2 regions of the Ramlibacter sp. JJN2-2R genome follow, and region 1 is predicted to be linked to the other one. Evidence: riboswitches for the same ligand, from Rfam matches in the RefSeq annotation. Region 1 holds a riboswitch; the other holds the start of a gene.
The links. Region 1 has a riboswitch for S-adenosylhomocysteine ahead of metH (methionine synthase). Riboswitches for the same ligand answer to the same signal wherever they lie in the genome.
Positions count from the first base shown of each region.

Region 2: another riboswitch for S-adenosylhomocysteine. It lies ahead of ahcY (adenosylhomocysteinase); the one in region 1 lies ahead of metH (methionine synthase).

Region 1 covers NZ_CM173226.1:367,236-374,787, forward strand. The annotation lists gene AC3ANR_RS01835 (ATP-binding protein) at 1-240, shown strand, start outside; gene recQ (DNA helicase RecQ) at 425-2,284, opposite strand; gene AC3ANR_RS01845 (homocysteine S-methyltransferase family protein) at 2,359-3,405, shown strand; gene AC3ANR_RS01850 (Bug family tripartite tricarboxylate transporter substrate binding protein) at 3,419-4,408, opposite strand; S-adenosyl-L-homocysteine riboswitch at 4,470-4,541, shown strand; gene metH (methionine synthase) at 4,584-7,307, shown strand; gene AC3ANR_RS01860 (glycine zipper 2TM domain-containing protein) at 7,390-7,552, shown strand, end outside.
Region 2 covers NZ_CM173226.1:3,774,974-3,782,525, forward strand. The annotation lists gene AC3ANR_RS18335 (outer envelope protein) at 1-640, opposite strand, end outside; gene AC3ANR_RS18340 (septal ring lytic transglycosylase RlpA family protein) at 722-1,171, opposite strand; gene metF (methylenetetrahydrofolate reductase [NAD(P)H]) at 1,171-1,998, opposite strand; gene AC3ANR_RS18350 (TlyA family RNA methyltransferase) at 1,995-2,753, opposite strand; gene ahcY (adenosylhomocysteinase) at 2,860-4,293, opposite strand; S-adenosyl-L-homocysteine riboswitch at 4,358-4,425, opposite strand; gene AC3ANR_RS18360 (methyltransferase domain-containing protein) at 4,464-5,270, opposite strand; gene AC3ANR_RS18365 (ATP-dependent DNA ligase) at 5,399-6,478, shown strand; gene ligD (non-homologous end-joining DNA ligase) at 6,819-7,552, opposite strand, start outside.

The DNA.
Region 1 (7,552 bases):
GAGGCGATGTTCGTCACCGAGGCGCTCGGCGGCGACGCGGCGCGCCTCACGCCCGCCATCCAGGCGCGGCTGGCGCGCCTGGACCAGCTGTGCCCCGGCGACTTCGCCGCCGTCAAGCGGCAGGTCGAGATCCTGGCCGCCGCCGACGTCGGGCCCGAGGAGTTCCTCGAGCAACTCGAGGCCGAGCACCGCATCAAGCCCGAGGTGCGCGAGGCGCGGCCGATCGGGTTCACGGGGTAGCCGACTTCGCGTCATCCCGGCGCGCGCCGGACTCCGTGGCTGCGCCGTCTCATGGATTGCGGATCGAGTCCGCAATGACACCGTTTGCTGTCATTCCGGCGCAAGCCGGAATCCAGTTCGGTGCGTGAGAGACCCATCGGACTGGATTGCGGGTCCAGCCCGCAATGACAAGCAGGGCGCCAATTCAACCCGCCTCGGCCACCACCCGCAGCACTTCCTGCCCGTAGGCCTCGAGCTTGCGCGCGCCGATGCCGCTGATGCCTTCCAGGTCGCCGATCGACGATGGCGCCGCCGCGGCGATGGCGGCGAGCGTCGCATCGTGGAAGATCACGTACGCCGGCAGGTTGTGCGCGCGCGCGACTTCGCCGCGCCAGGCCTTGAGCGCCGCGAAGCGCGCCTGCCCGTCGGCCGTGAGGCCCGCCGCGGCCGCGGGCGCGGCAGCCGCGCGGCCGGTCGACCGCTTGCGCGAGGCGGGCTGCGAGATCGATTCGCGCAGCAGCACCTGCTGCTCGCCCTTGAGCACCGCGCGCGAGCCCTCGGTCAGGTACAGCGTGTTGAACGCCTCGGGATCGACCCCGACGGCGCCCGTGGCCACCAGCTGGCGCAGCACGCCGCGCAGCTGCTGCTCCGAGTACTCGGCGCCGACGCCGAAGGTGGAGATCTTCGCGTGCCCGTACTGGGCCATCTTGTCCGTCTGCTTGCCGCGCAGGATGTCCATCAGGTGGCCGGCGCCGAAGCCGATGCCGCTGGCCTGGCGCACGCGGTAGATGGTGGACAGCAGCTTGCGCGCCGCGTCCGTTCCGTCCCACACCCGCGGCGGCGACAGGCAGTTGTCGCAGTTGCCGCAAGGCTCGGACGGCTCGCCGAAGTACGCCAGCAGGCGCACGCGGCGGCAGTCGGTGGCCTCGGCCAGCGCCAGCAGGGCATCGAGCTTGCCGCGCATGACCTGCTTGAACTCGTCGCCGGCGGGGCTCTCGTCGATCATGCGCCGCTGGTTCACCACATCCTGCAGGCCGTACGCCATCCAGGCTTCGGCCGGCAGGCCGTCGCGGCCGGCGCGGCCGGTCTCCTGGTAGTAGCCCTCGATGTTCTTGGGCATGTCCAGGTGGGCGACGAAGCGCACGTCGGGCTTGTCGATGCCCATGCCGAAGGCGATGGTGGCGGCCATCACGATGCCGTCCTCGCGCAGGAAGCGGTCCTGGTTGCGCTGCCGCACGGCGGCGTCGAGCCCGGCGTGGTAGGGCAGCGCGTTCAGGCCCCGGTCGACCAGCATCTGCGCCGTGTCCTCCACGCGCTTGCGCGACTGGCAGTAGACGATGCCGGCCTCGCCCTCGTGCTCGTCCTGCACGAAGCGCAGCAGCTGCGCGGACGGGTCCTTCTTCTCGACGATGCGGTAGCGGATGTTCGGGCGGTCGAAGCTGCTGACGAACTGGCGCGCGTCCTGCAGCTGCAGGCGCTCGACGATGTCGGCGCGGGTGAGGGCATCGGCCGTGGCGGTCAGCGCGATGCGCGGCACGCGCGGATAGCGCTCGTGCAGCACCGCGAGCTGGCGGTACTCGGGCCGGAAGTCGTGTCCCCACTGGCTGACGCAATGGGCCTCGTCGATGGCGAACAGGGCGACCTGGCCGCGCTGGGCCAGGGCGTCCAGCTGCGCCAGGAAGCGCGGGGTCGTCACGCGCTCGGGCGCCGCGTACAGCAGCGTGATCTCGCCGCGCGCCAGCCGCTTCTCGACCATGGCGGCCTCCTCGTAGCTGAGCGAGGAGTTGAGGAACGCGGCCTCGACGCCGGCCTCGTGCAGCGCGCCGACCTGGTCGTGCATCAGCGCGATCAGCGGCGAGACGACCACGGTGACGCCGTGGCCGGCGCGCTGGCGGGCGATGGCGGGCACCTGGTAGCACAGCGACTTGCCGCCGCCGGTGGGCATGAGGACCAGCGCGTCGCCGCCGCCGATGACGTGGTCGACGATGTCGGCCTGCGGACCGCGGAAGCGCTCGTAGCCGAAGACGTCGTGGAGGATGGAGGTGGCGAAGGACAAGGGGCGCATTCTCCCCGCTGGGCCTGCCTCCAACGCGGACTTCCTACAATCGGCCGACCAACCGCGTCGATTTTTCCTCCTCCATGAAGCCGATCACTTACACCCGTGGCCAGCAGCTGCCCGCGCTGCTGGACCAGCACATCCTCATCCTGGATGGCGCGATGGGCACCATGATCCAGCGCTTCCGGCTGACCGAGGCGGACTACCGCGGCGAGCGCTTCAAGGACCACCCCAGGGACCTGAAGAACAACAGCGACCTGCTGGTGCTCACGCGGCCCGACGTCGTGCAGGACATCCACGAGGGCTACCTCGCCGCCGGCGCGGACATCATCGAGACCAACACCTTCGGCGCCAACGCCCTGGCGCAGGACGACTACGGGCTGGGCCACCTGGCGCGCGAGATGAACGTGGCGGCCGCCCGCATCGCGCGCCGCGCCGCCGACAAGTACGGCACGCCCGACAAGCCGCGATTCGTCGCCGGCGCGCTGGGCCCGACCCCGCGCACCGCCAGCATCAGCCCGGACGTCAACGACCCGGCGGCCCGCAATGTCGACTTCGAGCAGCTGCGCGCGGCCTACAAGGAGCAGGTCGAGGGCCTGCTCGAGGGCGGCGCCGACCTGCTGCTGGTCGAGACCATCTTCGACACGCTCAATGCCAAGGCGGCGCTGTTCGCCATCGACGAGGTGTTCGAGCAGACCGGCGAGCGGCTGCCCATCGTCATCAGCGGCACCGTCACCGATGCCTCGGGCCGCGTGCTCAGCGGCCAGACGGTCACGGCGTTCTGGTACAGCGTGCGGCACGCGCGGCCGCTGGCGGTGGGCCTGAACTGCGCGCTCGGCGCCGCCCTGATGCGCCCCTACATCCAGGAGCTGGCCAAGGCCGCGCCGGACACCTACATCAGCTGCTATCCCAACGCCGGCCTGCCCAACCCGATGAGCGAGACCGGCTTCGACGAGACGCCCGAGGTCACCTCGCGCCTGCTGCGCGAGTTCGCGGCCGAGGGCCTGGTGAACATCGTGGGCGGCTGCTGCGGCACCACGCCCGAGCACATCACGGCGATCGGCCAGGCCGTCTCGCCGCTGCCGGCGCGCACGCGCCAGCGCGAGTTCTTCTACAAGGAAGCCGCCTGAGCGGCGGCCGCGCTCACTGCGGCTGGAAGCCGCTCGCCTTGATGATCTTCGCCCAGGCCGCCGAGTAGGCGCGCTCGCGCGCGGCCAGCTGCTGCTGGGGCATGTAGCCCACCGACAGGCCCATGGCGGTGAGCCGCTCGCGCACGTCGGGCTGCGCGACCACCTTGGCCAGCGCGTCGCCGATGCGCTCGAGAGTCGCCTGCGGCGTGCCGGCCGGCGCGAACAGGCCGTAGTACGGCACGTCCTCGAACCCGGCCAGGCCCAGCTCGGTGAACGTCGGCGCGTCGGGCACGGCGCCCTGGCGCTCCTTGCCCATCACGGCGACCACGCGGATCTTGCCGGCCTTGTGGTTCTCGATGAAGTCGGGGATCGAGCCGATGCCGGCGCCGATCTGGTTGCCCAGCATGTCGGCCATCATCGGCGCGCTGCCGCGGTAGGGCGCCGCTTGCAGGTCCAGCCCCCACTTCTGCCCGATCACCTTGACCAGGAACTCCGGCACCGACGCCGGCGCGGGCACGCCGACGTTGCCCTTGCCGCCGTGCGCGCGCACCCACGCCACGTACTCGGCCATGCTGCGCGCCGGCGTGCCGCCCGAGACGGCCAGCGCATTGACGAAGGTGGCGAAGCCGGCCACCGGCACGAAGTCGCGCGCCGGATCGAACCCCGGGTTCCGGGTCACCAGCGGCAGGATCGAGACGGTGTGGTCGTGCGACAGGAACAGCGTGTGGCCATCGGGCGGCGCGGCCTTGAGCGCCTGCGCGGCGATCTGGCCGCCGGCGCCGGCGCGGTTGTCCACCACCACCGGCTGGCCCAGCTGGTCCTTGAGCTTCTCGGCCAGCGTGCGGGCGATGGCGTCGGTGCCGCCGCCGGGCGGAAAGCCCACCAGGATGCGGATCGGCGCCTGGCCGGCGGCGGTCTGCGCGGCCGCGGGCAGGACGGCACTGCCGAGGGCGAGGGCGGCGCCGAACGCAAGCAGCGCGCGGCGGTTGGGCTGGCGGAACATGGGCACTCCTGGGGCACGCAAAGGCGCGATTTTGCGTGCGGACCCTGAAGGTAAAATGACGCATCTCAAGGAGCGTTGCAGCGCCGGCCCCGCCCGGCGTCAGGCTTGAGATTTCCAACGGCGCTCACCTGTCTCGCGCGGCGATGGCCGCGGTTGTCGAACCAAGGTGAGCCCCATGCCCAATTTCCCCGCCGTCCCCCCGATGAAGCTTGCCGGCCTGGAGCCGGTCGCCATCGGCCCGGGCAGCCTGTTCGTCAACGTCGGCGAGCGCACCAACGTCACCGGCTCGAAGGCCTTCGCCCGCATGGTGCTGGCCGGCAAGTTCGAGGACGCCCTGGCGGTGGCCCGCCAGCAGGTGGAGAACGGCGCCCAGGTCATCGACGTCAACATGGACGAGGCCATGCTGGACAGCAAGGCCGCGATGGTGCGCTTCCTCAACCTGATTGCCAGCGAGCCGGACATCGCGCGCGTGCCGGTGATGGTGGACAGCTCCAAGTGGGAGGTGATCGAGGCCGGCCTGCGCTGCCTGCAGGGCAAGGGCATCGTCAACTCGATCTCGCTCAAGGAGGGCGAGGCCGAGTTCAAGCGCCAGGCCACGCTGGTCAGGCGCTACGGCGCCGCGGCGGTGGTGATGGCATTCGACGAAGCCGGCCAGGCCGACACCTTCGAGCGCAAGGTCCGCATCTGCGAGCGGGCCTACCGCATCCTGGTGGACGAGGTGGACTTCCCGCCCGAGGACATCATCTTCGACCCCAACATCTTCGCCATCGCGACGGGCATCGAGGAACACGACAACTACGCGGTGGACTTCATCAACGCCACCCGCTGGATCAAGCAGCACCTGCCGGGCGCCAAGGTGTCGGGCGGCGTGTCCAACGTCAGCTTCTCCTTTCGCGGCAACGACCCGGTGCGCGAGGCGATCCACACCGTGTTCCTGTACCACGCGATCCAGGCCGGCATGGACATGGGCATCGTCAACGCCGGCATGGTGGGCGTCTACGACGAGGTCGAACCCCAGCTGCGCGAGCGCGTCGAGGACGTGGTGCTGAACCGCCGCAAGGACGCGGCCGAGCGGCTGATCGAGATCGCCGAGCAGGCCAAGGGCGCCGCGCGCGACGACGGCAAGCGCAACGAATGGCGCCAGCTGGCGGTCGAGCAGCGGCTGGCGCACTCGCTGGTGCACGGCATCACCGACCACATCGTGGCCGACACCGAGGAGGCGTACCAGGCGGTGCTGGCGCGCGGCGGCCGGCCGCTGCACGTGATCGAAGGCCCGCTGATGGACGGCATGAACGTGGTGGGCGACCTGTTCGGCCAGGGCAAGATGTTCCTGCCGCAGGTGGTGAAGTCGGCGCGCGTGATGAAGCAGGCCGTGGCCCACCTGATCCCGTACATCGAGGAGGAAAAGCGCCGCCACGAGGCGGCGGGCCAGGACGTCAAGGCCAAGGGCAAGATCGTGATCGCCACGGTCAAGGGCGACGTGCACGACATCGGCAAGAACATCGTCACGGTCGTGCTCCAGTGCAACAACTTCGAGGTCGTGAACATGGGCGTGATGGTCCCGTGCCACGAGATCCTGGCCCGCGCGAAGGTCGAGGGCGCGGACATCGTCGGCCTGTCGGGGCTGATCACGCCGTCGCTGGAGGAGATGCAGTACGTCGCCGGCGAGATGCAGAAGGACGAGCACTTCCGGCTGCGCAAGATCCCCTTGCTGATCGGCGGGGCGACCACCAGCCGCGTGCACACGGCCGTCAAGATCGCGCCGCACTACGAGGGGCCGGTGGTGTACGTGCCGGACGCCTCGCGCAGCGTGGGCGTCGCCCAGAACCTGCTGTCCGAGCAGGCGGCCCGGTTCATCGCCGACGTCGAGGCCGACTACGCGAAGGTGCGCCAGCTGCACGCGAGCAAGAAGCAGGTGCCGCTGGTGCCGCTGGCGCAGGCGCGTGCCAACAAGTCGCCGGTCGACTGGTCCAGCTACGTGCCGCCGCAGCCCAAGTTCATCGGGCGCCGGGTGTTCAAGAACTTCGACCTGGCCGAGCTGGCCCGCCACATCGACTGGGGTCCGTTCTTCCAGACCTGGGACCTGGCCGGCCCGTTCCCCGCCATCCTGAAGGACGAGGTCGTGGGCGCCGAGGCGGTGCGGGTGTTCTCGGACGGCCAGCGCCTGCTCAAGCGGCTGGTCGAGGGCCGCTGGCTGACGGCCAATGCGGTGGTCGGCTTCTGGCCGGCCAACACGGTGCGCGACGACGACATCGAGCTGTACACCGACGCGTCGCGCCGGCAGGTGGCGATGACCTGGTACGGGGTGCGCCAGCAGACCGAAAAGCCCGTCGTCGACGGCGTGCGCCGCCCCAACCGCTGCCTGGCCGACTTCGTCGCGCCCAAGGGCGTGGCCGACGACTACATCGGCGTCTTCGCGGTCACCGCGGGCATCGGTTGCGAGGCCAAGGAGCAGTACTTCCTGAAGGACCACGACGACTACTCGGCCATCATGCTCAAGGCGCTGGCCGACCGCCTGGCGGAAGCCTTCGCCGAGTGCCTGCACGAGCGCGTGCGCAAGGACCTGTGGGGCTACGCGCCCGCGGAGCAGCTGTCGCTGGAGGACCAGATCGCCGAGAAGTACCAGGGCATCCGCCCGGCCCCCGGCTACCCGGCCTGCCCGGAGCACACCGTGAAGGCCGACATGTTCCGCCTGCTGCACGCCGAGGAGGCGGGCCTGGGGTTGACCGAGAGCCTGGCGATGACGCCGGCGGCCAGCGTCAGCGGCTTCTACCTCAGCCATCCGCAGAGCACGTACTTCAACGTCGGCCGCATCGGCGCCGACCAGCTGGACGACCTGGCCGCCCGGCGCGGCGCCGAGCGGGCCCAGCTCGAACGCGCGCTGGCGTCGAACCTGTGACAAACGCCACGGCGGGCTGGATGCCGGCGGTCGTCCTGCGGGGCGGCTCAGCCGTTGGACAGGGATCACAGGAGGATTCCCCATGAAGCAGTTCGTCATCGCCACCGTGCTCGCCGCTGCCGCGGCCGGCGTCGCCGCCCAGGGCAACTCGCCCGCCACCAAGGCGCTTTGCGGCACCTGCGCCGCGGTGCAGGACGTGCACAAGGAAAAGCGCAAGGGCCAAGGCGGCGCGGTGGGCGTCGTCG
Region 2 (7,552 bases), 680 kb from region 1:
CGTCGAAGTTGAACTCGGTGGCGGTGGCGCCGCCGAACTCGTTCCTGCCCTTGGGCGCGATCCAGTTCAGGTAGCCGTCGAACTCGACGCCGCCGCCCAGCGGGACGCCCCAGCTCGCGCCCAGCATCGGATGCAGGTCGTAGGTGTAGCGGGACGCCACGCCGACCGGCTGGTTGCTCTCGTGCAGCAGGTAGGCGCCGACGTTCAGGAACCCGGGCACGTCGAGGAACAGCGTCGGTCCGAGCACCAGCATGCGCTTCCTCGAGCCGTAGCCGGGGTCGTTCTTGGTGTTCCAGTCGAAACCGGCCGTCGCGCCGAGGCCGCGCACCGGGCCGAAGGCGAACGACTTGCCGCTCACCTTGCCCACGTCCAGCGTGTAGCGGTAGACGACGTACGCCTCCTGCGCCTGGGCGTCCTTGCCGTCGGACTGCAGCAGGTCGACGTTCAGGAAGTTGGTGCCCGACTTGAACCCGCTCGCGTGCGTGAGGCTGACGATGTTCTTGTGGACGTCGTTGCGGCCGAACGGCTCGGCGAACCTCGAACCGGTGCGAAAGCCGATGGCGGTGTCGCCCCATTCCGCGGCGTGGGCGGCGGCACCGGCCGCCAGCAGGGCGGCGGCCATCCAGGGTCTTGCTTGCATGCTCTTTCTACTCCGTTGAAAAACCAACGGATGGGCCGCATGCAAGAAGGGCACCCGCCGGCGCGCTCCTTCAGGAACGTGTCAGCCGCCCACCGGCGGCATGGGCGTGACGACCACCCGCGCGGCGCCCCACGTGAGCAGCCCCAGCGATCGCGCCGCGGCAAAGCTCAGGTCGATGATGCGCCCGGCCACGTGCGGCCCGCGGTCGTTGATGCGCACTTCGACGCTGCGGCCGTTGCGCAGGTTGGTCACCCGCACGCGCGTTCCGAACGGCAGCGTGGGATGCGCCGCGGTGAGCGCGTTCATGTCGAACCGCTCGCCGCTGGCGGTGCGCCGGCCGTGGAACCCCAGTCCGTACCAGGACGCGAGGCCGCGGAACTCCTGCGGCGTGGCCGAGCCCGCCGCCGTGGCGTCCTCGCGCACCGATCCGGTGCCTTGCACCGAGTCGGTGCCCTCCTGTGGAACGGGCAACTGCGCGCATGCGCTGCAGATGCACGCGAGCAGCAGGGCCGAGGCGAACGCGCCGCGCATCAGGTCGCCAGGCGGCGACAGATCTCCACCGTCGCCGCCGCCTGGTTCATGGTGTAGAAGTGCAGCCCCGGCGCGCCGCCGGCGCGCAGCCGCTCGCACAGGTCCGTCACGACGTCCAGCCCGAACGCCCGGATCGACGCGGTGTCGTCGCCGAAGGCCTGCAGCCGCAGCCGGATCCAGCGCGGGACCTCCGCGCCGCAGGCGTCGGAGAACCGCAGCAGCTGGCTGGAGCTGGTGATCGGCATGATCCCCGGCACCACAGGCACCTGCACGCCGCGGCGGCGCAGCTCGTCGACATAGCGCAGGTAGGCGTCGGCGTTGAAGAAGTACTGCGTGATGCCCGCGTCGGCCCCCGCCTCCACCTTGGCCAGGAAGGCCTGCAGGTCGGCGTCGGGGGACCTGGACTGCGGGTGCACCTCGGGGTACGCCGCCACCTCGAGGCGGAACTGCCGCCCCGTCTCGGCGCGGATGAAGGCCACCAGGTCGCTGGCATAGCGGAACTCGCCGCCCAGCCCATAGCCGCTGGGCAGGTCGCCGCGCAGGGCGACGATGCGCTGCACGCCGGCGCTCGCGTAGGCCGCCAGGCGCTCGCGGATGCTCTCGCGCGTCTGGCCGATGCACGACAGGTGCGGGGCCGCGGGGCAGCCCTCGGCCATGATCTCGCGCACCGTGGCCAGCGTGCCCTCCTGGGTGGAACCGCCGGCGCCGAACGTGACCGAGCAGAACTCGGGCCGCAGGGCATAGAGCTGCTTGCGCGCCGCGCGCAGCTTCTGGGCGCCCTCGTCGGTCTTGGGCGGAAAGAATTCGAGGCTGATCGGAAGATTCATCGGGACCTCCTGGTTGCCAGGACAAAGAACTCGCGGTTGCCGTCGCCACCGCGGATGGGGCTGTCGAACCAGCCGTCGACCGCCAGGCCGCAGGCGCCGCACGCATCGCGGATGCGCCGCTCCACCGCCGGATACAGCGCCTCGTCGCGCACGATGCCGCCCTTGCCCAGCTGGCCCGGCTGCAGCTCGAACTGCGGCTTGACCAGCATCAGCAGCCGCCCGCCGTCCCGCAGGAGCGGCGCGATGGCCGGCAGCACCAGCGTGAGCGAGATGAAGGACAGGTCGCCCACGGCCAGGTCGAACCCAGCCTCCTCGCCTGCCCGGCGCAGCGCCGCTTCGTCCAGCTCGCGCGCATTGCACTTTTCGATGCACACCACGCGCGCGTCGTTGCGCAAGCGCTCGTGCAGCTGGCCGTGGCCGACGTCCACGCCGACCACCCGCGCCGCGCCGCGCTGCAGCAGGCAGTCGGTGAAGCCGCCGGTGGACAGGCCGACGTCGAGGCAGCGCAGCCCGGCGGGGTCGAGCCCCGCCGCCTGCAGCGCGCCTTCGAGCTTCAGGCCCCCGCGCGACACGTAGCGCGCCTCGGCATCGTCGAGCAGCTCGAGCCGCGCGGCGTCCGGCACCTCGTCGCCGTTCTTGGCGACCTCGTGCCAGGCCCGGCCGTCATGCCAGCGCAGGCCGGCGGCGATCAGCCGCTGCGCCTGCGAGCGCGTGGCGGCCAGGCCGCGCAGGACGAGGAGTTGGTCGGCACGCATGGTCGTCTTGCTCCCTCTCCCTTCCGGGGAGAGGGCTGGGGTGAGGGGCACGCGCGGGGGCGCCCCCACCCCGGCCCTCCCCCCGGAAGGGAGAGGGAGAAAGCGATCAGTACCGGTACGTGTCCGGCTTGTACGGACCCTGCCTGGGCACGCCGATGTAGCCGGCCTGCTCCTCGCTCAGCTCGGTGAGCTGGGCGCCGAGCTTCCTCAGCTGCAGGCGCGCCACCTTCTCGTCCAGGTGCTTGGGCAGCACGTATACCTTGCCGGACTCGTAGTAGTCGCTGTGCGTGAACAGCTCGATCTGCGCGATGGTCTGGTTGGCGAACGAGGAGCTCATCACGTAGCTGGGGTGGCCCGTGCCGCAGCCCAGGTTCACCAGCCGGCCCTTGGCCAGCAGGATGATGCGCTTGCCGTCCTCGAAGATCACGTGGTCGACCTGCGGCTTGATCTCTTCCCACTTGCACCGGGCCTCGAGCGACGCGACGTCGATCTCGTTGTCGAAGTGGCCGATGTTGCAGACGATGGCCTGGTCCTTCATCTTCGCCATGTGGGCGTAGGTGATGACCGACTTGTTGCCGGTGGCCGTGACGAAGATGTCGGCCTTGTCGGCGGCGTAGTCCATCGTCACGACGCGGTAGCCTTCCATCGCCGCCTGCAGCGCGCAGATCGGGTCGATCTCGGTCACCCACACCTGGGCCGACAGGGCGCGCAGGGCCTGGGCCGAGCCCTTGCCCACGTCGCCGTAGCCCGCCACCACGGCGACCTTGCCGGCCACCATCACGTCGGTGGCGCGCTTGATGCCGTCCACCAGCGATTCGCGGCAGCCGTACAGGTTGTCGAACTTGCTCTTGGTGACCGAGTCGTTGACGTTGATCGCGCGGAACATCAGCGTGCCCTTGGCCGACATTTCCTTCAGGCGGTGCACGCCGGTGGTGGTCTCCTCGGTCACGCCGATGATCTGGGCGCTCTTGCGGCTGTACCAGGTCGCGTCCTCGGACAGCTTCTTGCGGATCGAGGCGAACAGGATGCGCTCCTCTTCGCTGTGGCCGTTGCCGGCGACCAGCGAGGCGTCCTTCTCGGCGCGCTTGCCCAGGTGCATCAGCAGCGTCGCGTCGCCGCCGTCGTCCAGGATCATGTTCGGGCCTTCGCCCTCGCTGCCCTTGGCGCCGAAGTCGAAGATGCGGTGCGTGTAGTCCCAGTAGTCCTCCAGCGACTCGCCCTTGATGGCGAACACCGGCGTGCCACTGGCGGCGATGGCCGCGGCGGCGTGGTCCTGGGTGGAGAAGATGTTGCACGAGGCCCAGCGCACCTGCGCGCCCAGCGCCTGCAGCGTCTCGATGAGCACCGCGGTCTGGATCGTCATGTGCAGCGAGCCGGTGATGCGGGCGCCCTTCAGGGGCTGGCTCTTGGCGAATTCCTCGCGGATCGCCATCAGGCCGGGCATCTCGGTCTCGGCGATGCGGATTTCCTTGCGGCCCCAGTCGGCGAGCGAGGGGTCGGCGATGGCGCAGTCTTGCGTGGGCTTGAGAACGGCGTTCATGGTGGCTCCAGGTCTTGGGTCAGCCACTGCCGGTGCGTCGGTCGGGGACTCACCGCACCAGGACAGTGGGTGAGCGTCGTTGCGAAGGGTCCGAGCCTCACGCCGTGCGGCGCTGCAACGCTCCTCGGATGGGTGCGCATTATACGGAAGGCACCCACCGCCGAGCCAAGCTAAGCGAGCCCTTCCGCGATGTGCGCGTGCATGGTGAACGCGAGCTGGCCGTCGCGCACATGGGCCGCCAGCGTCGGCGCGACGGCCTCGCGCACGCGCTCCAGCATCGCCACCCGGTCGCCCGGCGGGAGCTGCGCGAAGGCGGGGATCGCCGCGGCCGAGCTCGCGACCGCGGTCGGCACGAAGCGGTCCGCGTCGGCGAAGCGCACCTCGGTGGAGACCGGGATCACCCGGCCGCCGCGGAAGCCGGCCGAGCCGTTCAGCAGCTCCAGGGTGGCGGCCTCCGGCACCGCGAAGGGGATCGCCACCTGCGCCAGCGGCAGCCCCAGTTCGCCGGCCACCGCCGTCATCAGGCTCTGGAACACCGCGTGGCGGTCGATCGACTGCAGCACCATCACCAGCGCCCGGCCGCCCGGCACCAGCACGCGCCGCATCTCGCGCAGGGCCTGCACCCGGTCGGGGAAGAACTGCAGCCCGTGCTGGCACAGCACCACGTCGAAGCTCGCGTCCTCGAACGGCAGCGCCTGCGCGCTGCCCTCGACCCAGCGCACGCGCCCGGTCGCTTCGCTCGACCTGGCCACCGCCAGCATGGCGGGGCTGAGGTCCAGCCCCGTCACCTGGCCCTGCGGGCCGACGGCTTCGACGGCCAGGCGCGCCACGATGCCGGTGCCGCAGGCCACGTCCAGCACGCGCTCGCCCGGCGCCAGCCGCGCTTCCTGCAGCAGCAGGCGGGCCCAGGGTCGGAACATCGCCGGCACGAAAAAACTTTCGTAGGCCTGGGCCGGATCGGGCGCGGAAGGTTGCATCGCGGGCTCCTGCAGCTGCGGGTCACTATAGGACGCGAAGGCCCGGTTGTGTGGCCGGCGCACGCCCCTCAGCGCGACCGTGCGCCGGCCCGGCCGCGCAGCGCGCGCCGGTGCGGTACAACCTCCCCATGGCCACCACATCGCTGTTCTCCGCCCCCATCGACCCCATGCTGGCGAAGATCGCCGACGCCCTGCCCGAGGGCGAGGGCTTCCTGTTCGAGCCCAAGTGGGACGGCTTCCGTGCGCTCGTGTTCCGCGGCCCCGATGGCGTGGTGATCCAGAGCCGCGACCTCAAGCCGCTCAACCGTTACTTCCCCGAGCTGGAGAAGGTGCTCGCCGAGCAGCTGCCCAGGGGCTGCATCGTCGACGGCGAGGTGGTGGTCGCGGGTCCGCGGGGGCTGGACTTCGATGCCCTGCAGCAGCGCATCCACCCGGCGGCCTCGCGCGTGGCCAGGCTGGCCAAGGAAACGCCCGCCGGCTTCGTCGCCTTCGACCTGCTCGCGGCCGGCGGCAAGTCGGTGATGGAGCTGCCGCAGCGCGAGCGCCGCGTGCGGCTGGAGCGCCTGCTCGGCCAGGCCAAGGCGCCGCTGTACCTCACGCCGGTGACGACGGATCGCGCGCAGGCCCAGGACTGGCTCGAGCGCTTCGAGGGCGCCGGGCTGGACGGCGTGATGGCCAAGCCGGCCGAGGCTCCCTACCAGCCGGCCAGGCGCGCGATGTTCAAGATCAAGCACGCCCGCACGGCCGACTGCGTGGTGGCCGGCTTTCGCTGGTACAAGGACACGCAGGACGCGGTGGGTTCGCTGCTGCTGGGCCTGTACGACGAGGCCGGTGTGCTGCAGCACGTGGGCGTGACGTCCTCGTTCACCATGGACACGCGGCGCCAGCTCGCGCAGGAACTGGCGCCCCTGCGCGAGAACGCGATGGACAACCATCCCTGGCGCGACTGGGCGCAGGCCACCGCCGCCGACGCGGACCGCATGCCGGGCGCCAGGAGCCGCTGGAGCGGCGGCAAGGACCTCGGCTGGGAGCCCCTGCGTCCCGAGCGCGCCTGCGAGGTCCGCTACGACCACCTGCAGGGCGACCGCTTCCGCCACGCGACCACGTTCGTGCGCTGGCGCCCGGACAAGCCGGCGCAGGACTGCCGCTACGACCAGCTGGAGACGGCGACGCCGTTCGAGCTGCAGCAGGTGTTCAAGACGAAGTGAGCCGCTCCGCTGGCATGCGGGCTGGACCCGGCATCCAGCGGCGCGCCTGTATCCCGCGGAGCTCGACCCGGCATCCAGCGGCGCGCCTGTATCCCGCGGGGCTCGACCCGGCAGCATCCAGCACTCCTCCTGTGTCATGCCGGGCTTGACCCGGCATCCAGCAGCGCGGTCTGGACAGGCACCGGGCTGGATTGCGGGTCGAGCCCGCAATGACAAGCTATGTGCCTGACCAGCCTTGCCCATTGACAAGCCTCGCGCATGAGCCACTCCGTTGTCATGCCGGGCTTGACCCGGCATCCAGCAGCGCGGTTTGGCAAGGCGCGCGATGCCGTGAGCCCCTTCAGCTCTCGCCCGGCTTGTCGTCCCCGGCCTGCTTCGGCCGCAGCCGCGCCGGCACGTGCTCGAGGTTGATCCGCACCCGGTACCACAGCGACGAGCTGCCGCGCATGCGGTCCACCAGCACGTCGGCCGGCTCCAGGTGGGCGGCCGCGTTCGGGTGCCTGTGCTTCCAGTCCTCCGCGGCGGCGATGGCATCGGCCTCGCGGTCCGCCCGCGCCACCTCCACCAGCGGCTTGGCCTTGCGTGCCTGTCCCGAACCGCGTCGAAGGGCCGACGGCGGTGCGCGCGGCGGCTCGCCGGCCTGCTTGCGGTAGTGCGGCGGCCAGGGCGCGTCGCCCTGCCCCTCGCGCTCCTGCCGTGCCGACAGCTCGAGCAACGAATCGATCGACCCGGCGGCGGCATCGATGCCCGCGTGCGGATCGCCCAACTGCTTCAGCCGCGCCGGCACCGTCAGCAGCGTGAAGTCGCCCGGCTCGCACGAGGGCAGCTCGTCCCAGGTGACCGGCGTCGAGACCCGCGCATCGGGCTTGGGACGCACCGAGTAGGCGGAGGCCACCGTGCGGTCCTTGGCGTTCTGGTTGTAGTCGACGAACACGCCCTGCCGCTGCTCCTTCCACCACTGGGCGGTGGCCAGCCGCGGCGCGCGCCGCTCGACCTCGCGCGCCAGCGCCAGCGCCGCGCGCCGGACCTGGTCGAAGCTCCAGCGGCGCTCGATCCGCACCAGCACGTGGATGC